2 regions of the Mycobacterium sp. SMC-2 genome follow, and region 1 is predicted to be linked to the other one. Evidence: riboswitches for the same ligand, from Rfam matches in the RefSeq annotation. Region 1 holds a riboswitch; the other holds the start of a gene.

Evidence for each region. A riboswitch is a leader RNA that binds a small molecule or an ion and turns the genes downstream of it on or off. The one in region 1 is predicted to bind magnesium.
Region 2: it holds a riboswitch for magnesium, as region 1 does, so the genes downstream of both, KXD96_RS04175 (hypothetical protein) here and KXD96_RS14685 (Rv1535 family protein) in region 1, are expected to answer to the same signal.

What each region holds. Positions count from the first base shown of each region.
Region 1 covers NZ_CP079863.1:3,110,241-3,118,182, forward strand. Annotated here, with positions in the region: gene KXD96_RS14670 (non-ribosomal peptide synthetase) at 1-3,540, shown strand, start outside; gene KXD96_RS14675 (carboxymuconolactone decarboxylase family protein) at 3,643-4,206, shown strand; gene KXD96_RS14680 (nitronate monooxygenase family protein) at 4,247-5,371, shown strand; M-box (ykoK) riboswitch at 5,586-5,756, shown strand; gene KXD96_RS14685 (Rv1535 family protein) at 6,047-6,286, shown strand; gene ileS (isoleucine--tRNA ligase) at 6,596-7,942, shown strand, end outside.
Region 2 covers NZ_CP079863.1:877,640-885,581, forward strand. Annotated here, with positions in the region: gene KXD96_RS04160 (aldehyde dehydrogenase family protein) at 1-36, shown strand, start outside; gene KXD96_RS04165 (acyltransferase family protein) at 272-2,275, shown strand; gene KXD96_RS04170 (O-methyltransferase) at 2,272-2,931, opposite strand; M-box (ykoK) riboswitch at 3,055-3,229, shown strand; gene KXD96_RS04175 (hypothetical protein) at 3,502-3,705, shown strand; gene KXD96_RS04180 (L,D-transpeptidase family protein) at 3,827-4,582, opposite strand; gene KXD96_RS04185 (LysR family transcriptional regulator) at 4,843-5,775, shown strand; gene oxc (oxalyl-CoA decarboxylase) at 5,759-7,501, opposite strand; gene KXD96_RS04195 (PPE domain-containing protein) at 7,792-7,942, shown strand, end outside.

The DNA of each region.
Region 1 (7,942 bases):
CTGGCGCAGGTCCGGGGGCGCAGCCTGGCCGCCTACGAACACCAGGACGTCCCCTTCGAGGTGCTGGTGGAGCGGCTGCGCCCCGCCCGCAGCCTGAGCCACCACCCGCTGGTGCAGGTGATGGTGGCCTGGCAGACCAACGACGCCACCGACCTGAGCCTGGGTGACCTGCGCGTGGAGTCGCTGCCGGTGGACACCCACACCGCCCGCATGGACCTGACCTTCGCGCTGGCCGAACACTGGGACGACACCGGTGAACCCGCCGGAATCGTCGGGCAGGTCGAATTCCGGACCGACGTGTTCGACGCCGGCACCATCGAAACCCTGGTCACCCGCCTGCACCAGGTGTTGGTGGCCGTCACCGCCGACCCCGGCCGGCGGTTGTCGGCGATCGACGTGCTCGGTGACGACGAGCGCGCCCGCCTCGACGAATGGGGTAACCGCGCGGCGTCGAAGTACCCGTCGACCTGGCCGTCGATTCTGGAGGCGTTCGCCGCTCAGCTGGCCCGCGCGCCACAGGCGGTGGCCATCGGCCGCGGGGACCGCTCGATGACCTACCGGGAACTCGACCGGGCCGCGAACCGGTTGGCGCACCTGCTGATTGGCCAGGGCGCCGGCCCGGGCGAATGCGTCGCGCTGCTCATGGACCGCTCGCCCGAGGCCATCGTGGCGATCCTGGCGGTGCTCAAGACCGGGGCGGCGTACCTGCCGGTCGACCCGGGGTTGCCCGCGGCGCGGATCGAGTTCATCCTCACCGACGCCGCGCCGGTCGCCGCGCTGACGACGGCCGACCTCCGGTCCCGGCTGGACGGATACGAACTCGCGGTCGTCGATGTCAACGATCCCGCCGTCGATGCCCAGCCCGGTGACGCGGCGCCCGCGGCACCGACGGCCGACGACATCGCCTACATCATCTACACGTCCGGCACCACCGGCACTCCCAAGGGGGTGGCGGTCACCCACCGCAACGTCACCCAACTGTTCGCCCCCCTCGATGCGCCCCTGCCGGCGGCCGGCGTGTGGTCGCAAAGCCATTCCCTGGTTTTTGACGTGTCGGTGTGGGAGATATTCGGTGCGCTCCTGCACGGCGGGCGGGTGCTGGTGGTGCCCGACGCGACGGCCCGCTCGCCGAAAGACCTGCACGCCCTGCTGAGTGCCGAAAACGTCAGCGTGCTCACCCAAACGCCGTCGGAGGCGGGAATGCTCTCGCCGGACGGGCTGGAGTCGACCGCTTTGGCGGTGGCGGGCGAGGCCTGCCCGGAAGAGGTGGTGGACCGCTGGGCGCCCGGGCGGACGATGCTCAACGTCTACGGCCCGACCGAGACCACGATGTGTGTCGCGATCAGTGCGCCGCTGACGCCCGAGTCGGGCGCGCCGCCGATCGGTTCGCCGGTGCCCGGGGCCGCGCTGTTCGTGCTCGACGGGTGGTTGCGGCCCGCGCCCACCGGGGTGGTTGGGGAGTTGTACGTGGCCGGGGCGGGCCTGACCTACGGGTACCTGCGCCGGGCCGGGCTCACCGCGTCGCGGTTTGTGGCGTGCCCGTTCGGTGGGGCCGGGGCGCGCATGTATCGCACCGGCGATTTGGTGTGTTGGGGCCCGGACGGGCAGCTGCAGTATCTGGGCCGCGCCGACGAACAGGTCAAGATCCGCGGGCACCGCGTCGAACCGGGGGAGGTGCGCGTGGCCCTGGCCGGGCTGGCCGGGGTGGAGCAGGCGGCGGTGATCGCCCGCGAGGACCGCCCGGGCGACAAGCGGCTGGTCGGGTACATCACCGGCACCGCGGACCCGGCCGAGATTCGGGCCCAGCTGGCCGACCGGCTACCCGCCTACCTGGTCCCGGCCGCCGTGGTGGTGCTGGACGCGCTGCCGCTGACGGTCAACGGCAAACTCGACACCCGGGCGTTGCCGGCGCCGGAATACACCGACGGTGATTCCTACCGCCCGCCGGCCACCGCGGCCGAGGAGATCCTGGCCGACATCTACGCCGAGGTGCTGGGGGCCGAGCGGGTCGGGGTCGAGGAGTCGTTCTTCGACCTCGGCGGGGATTCGCTGTCGGCGATGCGCCTGGTCGCCGCCATCCACACCACCCTGGGTGTCCATCTGCCGGTGCGCGCCGTCTTCGACGCGCCGTCGGTGCGGAACCTGAGTCAGCAATTGGACCGGCACGCCGACGATTTCGCGTTCGCGCACAAGACCAGGGCCGGCTTTGCCTCGGTGCACGGCCGCGATGCCACCGAGGTGTACGCCAGCGATCTGACGCTGGACAGGTTCATCGACGCCGCGACGCTGAGCGCCGCCCCGGCGCTGCCGGTCCCGAGTGCCCGGGCGCGGACGGTGCTGTTGACCGGGGCGACCGGTTTCCTGGGGCGTTATCTGGCGCTGCAGTGGCTCGAGCAGCTGGAGCTGGTCGAGGGCAAGCTGATCTGTCTGGTGCGGGCCGGCTCCGACGAGGAGGCGCGCCACCGGCTGGAAGCGACGTTCGACGGCGGTGACCCCCGGCTGCTGGGCCACTTCCGGGAGCTGGCCACCGAACATCTGGAGGTCATCGCCGGCGACAAGAGCGCGGCGAACCTCGGCCTCGACGAGGGGACGTGGCAGCGGCTGGCCGACACCGTCGACCTGATCGTCGACTCCGCGGCCGTGGTCAACGGCATACTGCCCTACAGCGAGCTGTTCGGCCCCAACGTCGTCGGCACCGCCGAGCTCATCCGGTTGGCGTTGACCACCAAACTCAAGCCCTACGCCTATGTTTCGACCGCGAACGTCGGGGACGGCGTCGAGCCGGAGGCGTTCACCGAGGACGCCGACATCCGGGCGATCAGCCCCATCCGAATCATCGATGGCGGCTACTCCAACGGCTACGGCAACAGCAAGTGGGCCGGCGAGGTGTTGCTCCGGGAGGCCAACGACCTGTGCGGGCTGCCGGTCTCGGTGTTCCGCTGCGACATGATCCTGGCCGACACGAGTTACGCGGGCCAGCTCAACCTGTCGGACATGTTCACCCGGATGGTGCTGAGCATCGTGGCCACCGGCGTCGCACCACGCTCGTTCTATCGACTCGACGCCAAGGGTGAGCGGGTGCGCGCGCACTTCGACGCGCTGCCGGTCGAATTCGTCGCCGAGGCGATCACCACGCTGGGTGCCCAGGTGGTGCAGGGGTTCGAAACGTATCACGTGATGAACCCGCACGACGACGGCATCGGCATCGACGAGTACGTCGACTGGTTGATCGAGGCCGGCTACCCGATCGAGCGGATCGACGACTTCGGCGAGTGGCGGCGCCGGTTCGAGGCCGCGCTGCGCGACCTGCCCGAGCGGCAGCGTCAGCACTCGGTGCTCCCACTGCTGCAGTTGCCGGGCAGCCAGCAGGTCGAACCCGGAGAGCCGGGCCGCGGTCCGCTCGCATCGACCGACCGATTCCGTGCAGCGGTGCGGGAAGCCAAGATCGGCCCCGACAGCGACGATCCCGACATCCCGCACGTGTCGGCGCCGGTCATCGTCAAGTACGTGACCGACCTGCAACTGCTCGGGCTGCTCTAGGCCCCCTCGTAAGCCAAAGAGCGCCAAAGGAGTTCGCGCGGTCGTCGCGGAGTCGCGGTGTTCGGGCAATGGTGCGGCGATTCCTGACTAACATGGCCGATGATGACAACAGCCCGCGTGCCCAAACTGCCGCTCGACGAAGCCACGGCCGCCGCCGACGAAGCGGCCGTGCCCAACTACATGGCCGAACTGAGCATCTTCCAGGTGCTGCTCAACCACCCGCCGCTGGCGCGCGCCATCAACGACCTCCTCGCCACCATGCTCTGGCACGGCGCGCTCGACCCGCGGTTGCGCGAGTTGGTGATCATGCGGATCGGCTGGCTCACCGCATGCGACTACGAATGGACACAGCACTGGCGGGTGGCGTCGCGACTGGGCGTGGCCCCCGACGACCTGCTCGGTGTGCGCGACTGGCAGGCGTACGACGGGTTCGGCCCCGCCGAACGGGCGGTGCTGGCCGCCACCGACGACGTGGTGCGCGACGGCGCCGTCAGCGCCGCGAGCTGGGCGGCGTGCGAGCGTGAATTGCAAGGGGACACAACGGTTCTCATTGAGCTCGTGACGGCGATCGGCGCGTGGCGGATGGTCGCGTCCATCCTGCACAGCCTCCAGGTCCCGCTGGAGGAGGGCGTGTCCAGCTGGCCGCCGGACGGCCGGAAGCCGTAATCGATTGACATATCAATCAGTAGCTCTTTAGCGTCGGGCAATGCGTACCAGAGTCGCCGAGATGCTCGGTGTCGAGTTCCCCATCTGCGCGTTCAGCCACTGCCGTGACGTGGTGGCCGCGGTGACCAATGCGGGCGGGTTCGGCGTCCTCGGCGCGGTGGCGCACAGTCCCCAGCGACTGGACAACGAACTCGCCTGGATCGAGGAGCAGACGGGCGGCAAGCCATTCGGGGTGGACCTGCTGCTGCCGCCCAAGTACGTCGGCGCGGACGAAGGCGGCATCGACGCCGCACGGGTGCGGACGCTGCTGCCCGAGGAGCACCGCGCGTTCGTCGACGACATCCTCGCCCGCTACGGGATCACCGCCCCGGCGCAGGAGCTGCGCGCCTCCGCCGGCGCGCTCAACATCTCGCCCAAGGGCTACGAGCCGCTGCTGGACGTGGCGTTCGCCCACCGCATCCGGCTGATCGCCAGCGCGCTCGGGCCACCCCCGGCGGACCTCGTCGAACGCGCCCACGGCCGCGACGTCCTGGTGGCCGCGTTGGCCGGCACCACGCGCCACGCCCAACGGCACGCGGCCACGGGGGTCGACCTGATCGTCGCGCAGGGCACCGAGGCCGGGGGCCACACCGGCGAGGTCGCCACCATGGTCCTGGTGCCCGAGGTGGTAGATGCCGTGGCGCCGGTCCCCGTTCTCGCCGCCGGCGGCATCGCCCGCGGCCGCCAGATCGCGGCGGCCCTGGCGCTCGGCGCCGAAGGCGTGTGGTGCGGGTCGGTGTGGCTGACCACCGAAGAAGCCGAGACGCCGCCGGTGGTCAAGGACAAGTTCCTGGCCGCCACCTCCTCGGACACCGTGCGGTCGCGCTCGATGACGGGCAAGCCGGCGCGGATGCTGCGTACGGCCTGGACCGACGAATGGGACCGGCCGGAAAAGCCCGACCCGCTCGGTATGCCGTTGCAGACCGCGCTGGTCGCCGAGCCGCAGGTGCGCATCAACACCGCGGCCGCGCACCCCGGAGCCAAGGCGCGCGAGCTGGCCACCTACTTCGTCGGCCAGGTGGTCGGCTCGCTGGACCGGGTCCGACCCACGCGAACGGTGGTGCTCGACATGGTCGAGGAGTTCATCGACACCATCGGGCGGCTGGAGGGCCTGGTCGAGCAGTGACACGCTCTCGGCCGCAAGGATTTTGACGGCCCGCACCGCCGGATTCGGCAAACACCAGATGAACAATCGGTGCCGACCGGTGAGCCATATGCCCAGGTCAGGGGCCTGGCCCTAACGAAATCCGGTGGGCTCCCCCCGGAAAGCCGTAAAGATTGCCCGACATTGCCGCCGAGGGGTTTGACCCTGTCGGACCGGTCGTGCATTATCGGTCGAGTAAGCACCTCGTTAGGTGAGGCGTCTACACGAATACAGGCCACTGACCCCGAACGTCGAAAGACGCCCCGGGTCAGGACAGCTCCTCCCGGCTTAAGGGTTGAGCCCAGGTGGCTTCCGGAGAACCCGGACACGTCGTGTGGTGCCGAAGCTCTGACGAGAGGGGTGCGGATCTCCGACGGTCGTCGGGTTTCTGCTCCTCATGCTGCGCACAAATGGCGTGCGGATGACCGCATGCGCCGTGACCGCGAGGAGGTGAGGGACACATGAGTTCCAGCGACAGTCCGGACCGAAGTCCGAGCTCCGCCTCGTCCCCATCCGGCCTCCGGCATGACGTTCTCAGCTGAGGCGTCGCAACGCCAAGTGGCTTGTCGGCCAAGCGTTCTCCGGATCGGAACCGCTACGGGACGGGATGCGTCAGTCCAATCAGTCCCTGTCAGAAATCCCGCCTAGGAGGCGACCATGACCGCAGCTCTGCACGACGAAGTGATAACCGTAGCGCCCGCCCGCACCCTGAAGGTGGTGCGCGACGTCCAGACGACCCAGGCCCCGGCCGCCAAGAAGGCGACCCGCCAGGCCAAGCCGCAGCCCGTTCTCCCCGGCGACCCGCTGGTGGAGGGCGCCACCCGGCTGTTGAGCATTCCGCTGCGCCACCTGTACGCCGCGCTGCTGCGGGCCGGCGTGCTCGAAGTTACGGCCTGATCCGATGGACAGCGACCAACCGAGGCCCCAAGGGGCTACCCGGCCGCAGGTGTTTCCTGAGGCCAGGTAGCCCCTTGGAGTGCCCCGCCTGAGTAGAATCGGGCTATTGGCGTCGATCCGGCCATCACCGGGGAGCCTTCGGAAGAACAGCCGGCCTGGCTCAGTAGAACCGAACGGGTGGGCCCGTCACAGCCTCCAATGAGCGGCCACGCGACGGCGTGGCAAGCGGGGTGGTACCGCGGCGCTCGCGCACCGTGCGCGTCGTCGTCCCCGGCCTGAGCAGGACGGCCACAGGAGACGACGCGCATCGTGACCGAGAATACCGACGTCAAGGCCTACCCGAAGCCGGCCGGCGCGGCTCCCGACTTCCCGGCCCTCGAACTCGAGGTCCTCGACTACTGGGCCCGCGACGACACCTTCCGGGCCAGCGTCGCCCGCCGCGACGGCGCCGAAGAATACGTCTTCTACGACGGCCCGCCGTTCGCCAACGGGTTGCCGCACTACGGGCACCTGCTCACCGGCTACGTCAAGGACATCGTCCCGCGGTACCGCACCATGCGCGGCTACAAGGTGGAGCGCCGGTTCGGCTGGGACACCCACGGGTTGCCCGCCGAACTCGAGGTCGAGCGCCAGCTGGGCATCAACGACAAGTCGCAGATCGACGACATGGGGATCGCCGCGTTCAACGACGCGTGCCGCGCCTCGGTGTTGCGCTACACCGACGAGTGGCAGGCGTACGTCACCCGCCAGGCCCGCTGGGTCGATTTCGACAACGACTACAAGACGCTCGATCTGCCCTACATGGAGTCGGTGATCTGGGCGTTCAAGCAGCTCTGGGACAAGGGTTTGGCGTACGAGGGCTACCGCGTCCTGCCGTACTGCTGGCGAGACGAAACCCCGCTGTCCAACCACGAATTGCGGATGGACGACGACGTCTACCAGAGCCGCCAGGACCCGGCTCTGACGGTCGGATTCAAGGTGGTCGGCGGCCCGCTGGACGGGGCGCACCTGCTGGTGTGGACGACGACACCGTGGACCCTGCCGTCGAACCTGGCGGTCGCGGTCAACCCCGACGTCAGCTACGTCGAGGTCCAGGCCGGCGACCATCGCTTCGTGCTGGCGCAGCCGAGGCTGGCCGCCTACGCCCGCGAGTTGGGCGAGAAGCCCGAGGTGCTGGGGACCTACCGCGGGGCGGAGTTGCTCGGCACGCGCTACCTGCCGCCGTTCCCGTATTTCATGGACAGCCCCAAGGCTTTTCGGGTGCTGCCCGGCGATTTCGTCACCACCGAGGACGGCACCGGCATCGTGCACATGGCGCCGGCCTACGGCGAGGACGACATGGCGACCACCGAGAAGGCGGGCATCGTGCCGGTCACGCCGGTCGATTCCAAGGGCCGCTTCGACGCCAGCGTCCCGGATTACCGGGGGCAGCACGTCTTCGACGCGAACCCGAACATCATCCGCGCCCTGAAGAACCAGACCGGCCCGGCGGCGGCCAACGGCGCGGTGCTGCTGCGCCACGAGACCTACGAGCACCCCTACCCGCACTGCTGGCGCTGCCGCAACCCGTTGATCTACCGGGCGGTGTCGTCGTGGTTCGTCGCGGTCACCGCATTTCGCGACCGCATGGTCGAACTCAACCAGCAGATCACCTGG
Region 2 (7,942 bases), 2.2 Mb from region 1:
ATCCTCGGCTACGCGCCCGACGAGGGTGCCCACTGACGCGCTGGGCCGAAATCCGAACGCAGCACAGCGAAACCGTTGCGTGTCCTTCCCCTGAATCCCGGGCGCCCGCCTTTAAGCTGGCTCCGATCAACAGGAGGGGCAGCGACGTATCGGCATCAACTATGGCGCCGGGCGACATGATGGTCAGGGCGCGCTAACAGCGGTCGCTGAGCCGGGCGGGAGTAGACCCGCGCCGGCTCGTCGTGCGCGGCGGCCCCGGTGGGTTGCTCCCGTGCGCCGGGCCGGTCGGCTGGCCATCTGGGATAAACCGGAGCGGCGCAGTGGGATTCCGGCACTCGACGGATTGCGCGCGATAGCGGTCGCGCTGGTGCTCGTCGGGCATGGCGGCATCCCCGGTGTCAGCGGCGGATTCATCGGCGTCGACGTGTTCTTCGTGCTCAGCGGGTTTCTGATCACCTCACTGCTACTGGACGAGCTGGGGCGAACCGGCCGTATTGACCTGACCGGCTTTTGGATTCGCCGCGCCCGCCGGCTGCTGCCGGCCCTGGTGTTGATGGTGCTCACGGTGGCCGCGGCGCGCCAACTTCTTCCCGATCGATCCCTCACCGGCCTGCGCGACGACGCGATCGCGGCGTTCCTGTGGATGGCGAACTGGCGGTTCGTCGCCCAGAAGACCGACTACTTCACGCAGGGTGCCCCGCCCTCGCCGCTGCAACACACCTGGTCACTCGGGGTCGAGGAGCAGTACTACTTCGTGTGGCCGGTGCTGCTGATCGCGGTGACGCTGCTGCTGGCCGCGCGGGCGAGGCACCGCCGCACCCGCGCCACCGTTGGCGGTGTTCGATTCGCGACGTTCGTCATCGCCACCGTCGGGGGCCTGGCTTCGGCCGTGGCCGCCATCGTGCTGGTGTCCGACACCGCGCGCGACCGCGTGTATTTCGGCACCGATACCCGCGCGCAGGCGCTGCTGACCGGCGCCGCGGCGGCGGCCCTGCTGGTTCGCGACTGGCCGTCACTGAACCGGGGCTGGTGCCTGATCCGGACCCGGTGGGCACGGCGCGTCGCCCGCGTCCTTCCGGTTGCCGGCCTAGCGGGGCTCGCGGCGGCGACCCATTACGCAACCGGTGGCAGCGGCGAGTTTCGCCACGGCCTGCTCATCGGGGTGGCGATCGCGTCGGTCGTCGTGATCGCGCCGGTGGCCCTGGAGCAGCGCGGAGCGGTCGCCCGCATCCTCGCCGCACCGCCCCTTGTGTGGCTGGGCACCATCTCCTACGGCGTCTACCTGTGGCACTGGCCGATCTTCTTGGCGCTCAACGGCGAACGGACCGGATGGACCGGGCTGCCGCTGTTCGCCGCGCGGTGCGGCGCGACGGTGGCGCTGGCCGGAGTGTCCTGGTGGCTGATCGAGCAACCCATCCGGCGCTGGCGGCCGGCGCGGGTGCCGCTGTTGCCGTTGGCGGCGGCGACGGTGGCCAGCGCCGCCGCGGTGACCCTGCTGGTGATTCCGGTGGGGACCGGCCCCGGCCTGCGCGAGGTCGGCCTGCCGCCCGGGGTCTCCGCGGTCGCCGCGGTATCGCCGTCCCCGCCGGGCGCCGGCCGCCCGGCCGCGCCCCACGACCCCAACCGGCCGTTCACCGTTTCCGTGTTCGGCGATTCGATCGGCTGGACGTGGATGCATTACCTGCCACCGACCCCGGGATTCGCGTTCCTCGACCACACCGTCATCGGCTGCAGCCTGGTGCGCGGCACGCCGTATCGGTATATCGGTCAAACCCTGGAGCAGAGACCAGAATGCGACGGCTGGCCGATCCGATGGTCGACCCAGGTCGCCCAGGACCAGCCGGACGTCGCGCTGCTGATCATCGGCCGGTGGGAAACCGTCGACCGCGTCAACGAAGGTCAGTGGACCCACATCGGCGACCCCACCTTCGACGCGTACCTCAATGGCGAGCTGGAGCGGGCGCTGAACATCGTCAGTTCCACCGGAGTTCGGGTGGTGGTCGCCACCGTGCCGTACAGCAGGGGCGGCGAAAAGCCGGACGGCCGGCTGTATCCGGAGGACCAGCCCGACCGGGTCAACCTGTGGAACACCATGCTGCGCAGGACGGTCAGCCACCACCCGAACGTGCAAATACTGGACCTGAACAAAAAACTATGTCCCGACGGGGTTTACACCGCCAAGGTGGACGGCATCAAGGTGCGCAGCGACGGCGTGCACCTCACCCCCGAAGGGGTGAAGTGGTTGACCCCGTGGCTGGAGGAATCCCTGCGTTAAGCCCCGGTGCGGCAGCTGATTTCCATGCTGTCGCTCTCCCGGACTCCGAAGTTGAAGCTCACGTAGCCGTTCTCGGGATCGCGCACCCGGTCGAGATACGGCTGGGTGTCCGCGGCGCCGGCGTTGTCGGCGACCACCAACGCCCCCGTCGACAGCCGCGGTTCGAGCAGCTCGATCACCGGCAGGTACAGGTCCTTCCAACCGTCCAGCAAGACGAAGTCGACCGGTCCGTCGAGGCCGGCCAGCGTGGCCAGCGCGTCTCCTTCGAGGATGGTGATCGCGTCGTCCAGGCCGGTCTGGGTGAACGTCTGCCGCGCCGCGGCGATCTTGGTGCCGTTGAGCTCGGTCGTCACCACCCGGCCGGCGCCATTGTCGCGCACGGCCGACGCCAGATGGATGGCGGAGATGCCGAACGACATCCCGAACTCGACCACCGTCGCCGGCCGGGTCGCGCGCACCAGGGCGTACAGCAGCCGGCCGGCTTCGGGCGTGACCGGGATGTAGAACTCGCTCATCGCGTCGGCGCGCTCCTGCGCGGTCATCGGCCGGTCGAAATCGCCGAGCCGCTGCCGCAACGACGACATCTGGTTTTTCGCTTCGGCATACATGCGGTCGAGCACGGTCGCGACCTTAGGATCTTGCAGAGTGTTGGCCATGCCGTCGAGGGTAGGCGGCGGCGGCGGGCCACCGGCGAGCGCGGGTGGGAGGGCGGCGACCAGCCCTAATCGATACGTAAATGAGTTTGACCGGCACTGGGCCGCGGTGTAGAAATGGTTTCGCAAGCACCTCGGTAGGTGAGGCGTCTGCGCGGACACAGGCCACTGACCCCGAACGTCGAGAGACGCCCCGGGTCAGGACAGCTCTTCCCGGACCCAAGGGTTGAGCCCAAGTGGCTTCCGGACGAAGTTCCGGATACGCCGTGCAGTGCCGAAGCTCCGGCGAGAGGGGTGCGATCGGCGGCACGGCCGCCGGCATTCGCTCCTCTCCCGCTCAGGTGACATGTGATGACACCCCCGTGTGTCGTGGCCGAGAGGAGGTGAGGGCGAGATGAGTCCGGGCGATAGTCCCTATGCGAAATCCGTCTTGTCCCGATCCGGTTCCGGCATTCGTTCTGCCGCTTGAGCTTTCGCGGTCAAATCGGCAATTCGCGCGCGTCGAAGCGCCCGCGAGCTGCCATTGCTTCCCGCATGACCTGAGCCGATCGGGCCTCCCCTAAGGAGAACATCATGGCTTTTATTGTCACGCAACGTATTACTGGTCGTACCGGTGGTCGCGGGCGGGCGTGGCTGCGGTCGGCGCGGCTGTTGGCCGGCAAGCTGCACGCGCGGACCGCCCTGACTCCCCAGGAGCGGGCCAACCTGTACGTGTCGCGGATGCCGATTGCGGTGGTCACGGCCTCATTGGGTGGGCACCCCTCGACCCGCAGTTAAACCGGTGACGGCCTGAGCACACCATGACCGCCGTCTCGTTTGAGGCGCGTCGGCCCGGCAGCCTCACTGTGAATCATTCGGTGGCAAAACCGTTTACCGAGGGGGTGCCGTGCCGAACGCGTCAGGCGACGACCTGTATGGGATCGCCCACGGTCACCTGATTGAAGTACCAGGCGGCGTTGTCGGGGCTGAGGTTGATGCAGCCATGACTCACGTTGGCGTAGCCCTGGGAGTCGACCGACCACGGTGCCGAGTGCACGTAGACGCCGCTCCAGGTGACGCGGACGGCGTACTGGGCGGTGATCTTGTATCCGTCCGGCGAACTGAGCGGGATGCCGATGGTCCTCGAGTCCATGACCACGGTGCGCTGCTTCTCCAGGGCGGTGAAGTTGCCGATCGGGGTGGGCCGGCTGGGCTTGCCCAGCGAGGCGGGCATGGTGCGCAGCACTTCACCGTTTCGGCTGACGGTGAAGGTGTGCCCGGAGATGCTGGCGACGCCGAGCAGCGCGTCTCCGGTGTCAAATCCCGTCGTCAGGGCCTGAATGCCGACCGAGACGTGGGTGTGTGCGGGCCAGTACCGGTTCGGCACCCATTGCACGACGTTGTCGTCGACCCATTCGAAGTGTCCGGGCGTGTTGCTCGGCGACGCGACATGGATGGACCGCTCGGCGGCGGCCCGATCGGCGACCGGTGCGGTGAACGTCACCACGACCGGGTGCGCCACACCCACCACCGCCCCGTCGGCCGGCAAAATCGAGGCAACGACCGGAGCGGGTTGCGGTAGCGGGACCGATGCTTGACTGCGGCCGGCCGATCCGACCAGGCCAATCGCTGTGATCGCGACCATAACAAACAGATAACGAACACCTCGACGCATAGCGTCCGCCCTTCGAGATGGTGCGATTGACACGACTGTATTCTACCGGGTGTTCCCTCGGTGCCACTTTCAGCAAACATTCGCGCACCCAATCCCGCCGGGCCTGGGCGCTAACCGCCGTCTCCGGGGCGGTCCCGTGGCGGCACAGCCACTTTGGCAACGCGCGCGCAATTCGGCCACGGCGCATCGGCTCACTGGGTTGGCTAGGGCGGGGCGACACGTTAGCCTCAGCAAAACTCCTTTAGGTCGTGGAGGTGCGGGTGCTCTTCCGACAACTGGAGTACTTCGTCGCGGTTGCTCAGGAGCGCCATTTCGCCCGGGCGGCTGAGAAGTGCTTTGTGTCCCAGCCCGCACTGTCCGCCGCGATCGCCAAGCTGGAGCGGGAACTGAACGTCACGCTGATCAATCGCGGGCACAGCTTCGAGGGCCTGACGCCGGAAGGCGAGCGACTGGTGGTGTGGGCCAGGCGGATTCTCGCCGAGCACGACGCCTTCAAGGCCGAGGTGCACGCGGTGAGGTCGGGCATCGCCGGGACGCTCCGGCTGGGTACCGTACCGTCTGCCTCGACCACGGCTTCTCTGGTGCTTTCGGCGTTTTGTAGTAGGCATCCATTGGCGAAGGTGCACATACGTTCTCGGCTGGCGGCCACTGAGTTATACCGGCGGCTGCGTGAATTCGAACTGGACGCTGCCATTCTTCAGGCGGCGCCCGACGACGCCCACGAAGTGCAGCTGGTGCCGCTCTACGAGGAGCGCTACGTGCTGCTCTCGCCGGCGGACATGCTGCCGTCCGGTGTGTCGACGATGACATGGCCCGAGGCCGCGCAGTTGCCGCTGGCACTGCTCACCGACGACATGCGGGACCGTCAGATCATCGACAAGGCATTCACCGGCCATGCCATCGTTGTCAGTCCACAGGTCGAAACCGATTCCGTCGCTTCGCTATTCGCGAAAGTCGCCACCGGAAATTGGGCGTGCATCGTACCGCACACCTGGTTGTGGACGTCGCCGCTGGGCCCGGCGGTTCGTGCGGTGGAGATGGTCGACCCGGTGGTCACAGCCGACATCGCCCTCGCCATCAACTCTGCCGGACCTGGCTCGCCGATCGCCCGCGCATTCGCCGCATCCGCCGCGGAGCTGTCGCTGAACGAGTTCTTCGACGCGCAGCTCTCCCGAATCACCCAGCGGAGCTGACCTTTGCCGGCTTGGCCGCGCTGGTCGGATTCAGACTGGCCAGATGCCCGCTTTCGACTCCCGCCGACGGGTCGAGCTCGCAATCGATGATCGACGGTCTCCGGGAGGCGATCGCCTCGGCCAGCGCCGATCGCAGCTCGGCTGGCGTGGTGACGTGATATCCCTTGCCGCCGAAGGCTTCCGCGATCAGCTCGTGGTGTGCGTGCGCGTTCAGGACGGTGGGGGCCGGGTCAGACCCGCTCGGTGCTTCGTCTCCGCGGTAGACGCCGCCGTTGTTGAGAATGACGACGGTCACCGGAAGCCGGTAGCGGCAGATGGTCTCCATTTCCATGCCGCTGAATCCGAATGCGCTGTCGCCCTCGATCGCCACCACGGGCTGCCCGGTCTCGACGGCGGCGGCGATGGCGTAGCCCATACCGATGCCCATGACGCCCCAGGTGCCCGTGTCGAGCCGGTGCCGCGGCAACTCCATGCCGATGACGTTGCGGGCCAGGTCCAGCGCGTTGGCTCCCTCGTTGACCACATAAACGTCCGGATTCTCCTGCAACACGGCGCGAATCGCGCCCAGCGCGTTGTAAAAGCGCATGGGGTGGGCGTCTTCGGCCAGCCGCTCGCGCATCTTTGCGTCGTTGCGGGCGGTGCGGTCGGCCAGCTCCTTGGTCCACTCGGCCGGCACGGTGATCGGGTGCGCTTCCACGCCGTCGCGCAACGCAGACATCACCGAGCCGATGTCGCCGACCAGTGGCGCCACGATCGGCTGATTGCTGTCGAATTCCGACGGCGCGATATCGACCTGCACGAATTTGGCGTCGGCCGACCACTGCGGTGAATCACCGTGGCCGAGTAGCCAGTTCAGCCGCGCGCCGACCAACAACACCGCGTCGGCGCGCGCGATCGCGAGCGAGCGCGCGGCGGCCGCGGATTGCGGGTGGGAGTCCGGCAGCAGCCCCTTGGCCATCGACATCGGCAGGAAGGGAATTCCGCTGGCCTCGACGAACTCCCGAATCTCGTTGTCGGCCTTAGCGTATGCCGCGCCCTTGCCGAGCACGATCAACGGTCGCTGCGCTTGCGCCAGCACCCGCAGCGCGCGATCGACCGCGTCCGGCACTGGCAGCTGCCGGGGTGCTGGGTCGACGATCCGCCAGATCGTGTCCGCCGCGGCGGCGGCGTCCAAGGCCTGCCCCAACACCTCACCAGGGATGTCGAGATAGACGCCGCCGGGACGGCCGGAGACCGCCGTGCGAATGGCGCGCGCCACGCCACGCCCGATGTCCTCGACCCGACCAATGCGATAGGCCGCCTTGGCGAACGGCCTTGCGGCGTTGAGCTGATCGATGTCTTGGTAGTCACCGCGCTGTAAGTCCACCATCGCGCGGTTGCTCGAACCGGAGATCTGAATCATCGGAAAGCAGTTCGTGGTGGCGTTGGCCAGCGCCGGCAGCGCGTTGAGGAAGCCGGGCCCGGAGGTGGTCAGGCAGACGCCTGGGCGGCGGGTGAGAAAGCCGGCGGCGGCCGCGGCGTTGCCCGCGGACGCTTCCTGACGAAAGCCGAAGTAGCGGATGCCCGACGCCTGCGCGACACGGGCGAAGTCGGTGATCGGGATGCCGACGATCCCGTAGATAGTGTCGACGTCGTTGGCCATGAGCGCGTCCACCACCAGATGGAAGCCGTCGATCAAACCCGTGGACTCTTGCGCTTGCCGGGGAGATGCCGAAACTTTTGCCATGGTGGCGATTCCTCGTGTCCGTGTGGTCGGCCGCTCGGCCGGCTGAGCGACCTCAGCCTTCACTCTGTCGCCAGTGCCCGCCGGTGTCCAAGAGTAGGCCGCTATCTCGTGATTGACGCCGCCTATCGCCGCTGGCTTCGCGCGGTTATGGCCGTGTCAATAGTCATCGCTTATCGATCGTGAGCTGATCGGTATTGGACGGGCATCACGCAGCGGCCGAATAGTCATTCGTGAGCGGCGAAGAAGCCCAGCACCGATCTGCAACAACCTCCTAGAGGAGACGATCCGATATGACACGACCGCAGACGCTCAGCGTGGAATACGACGAACTGATGGCCCGGGCCGACGAAATGGAACAACCGCTCCCCGCTATCCCCTCCACCAATCCGCCGGCGCCATGCGCCCTTTCATATGCCAATAGTGCTGCCGCACAACTCGCGC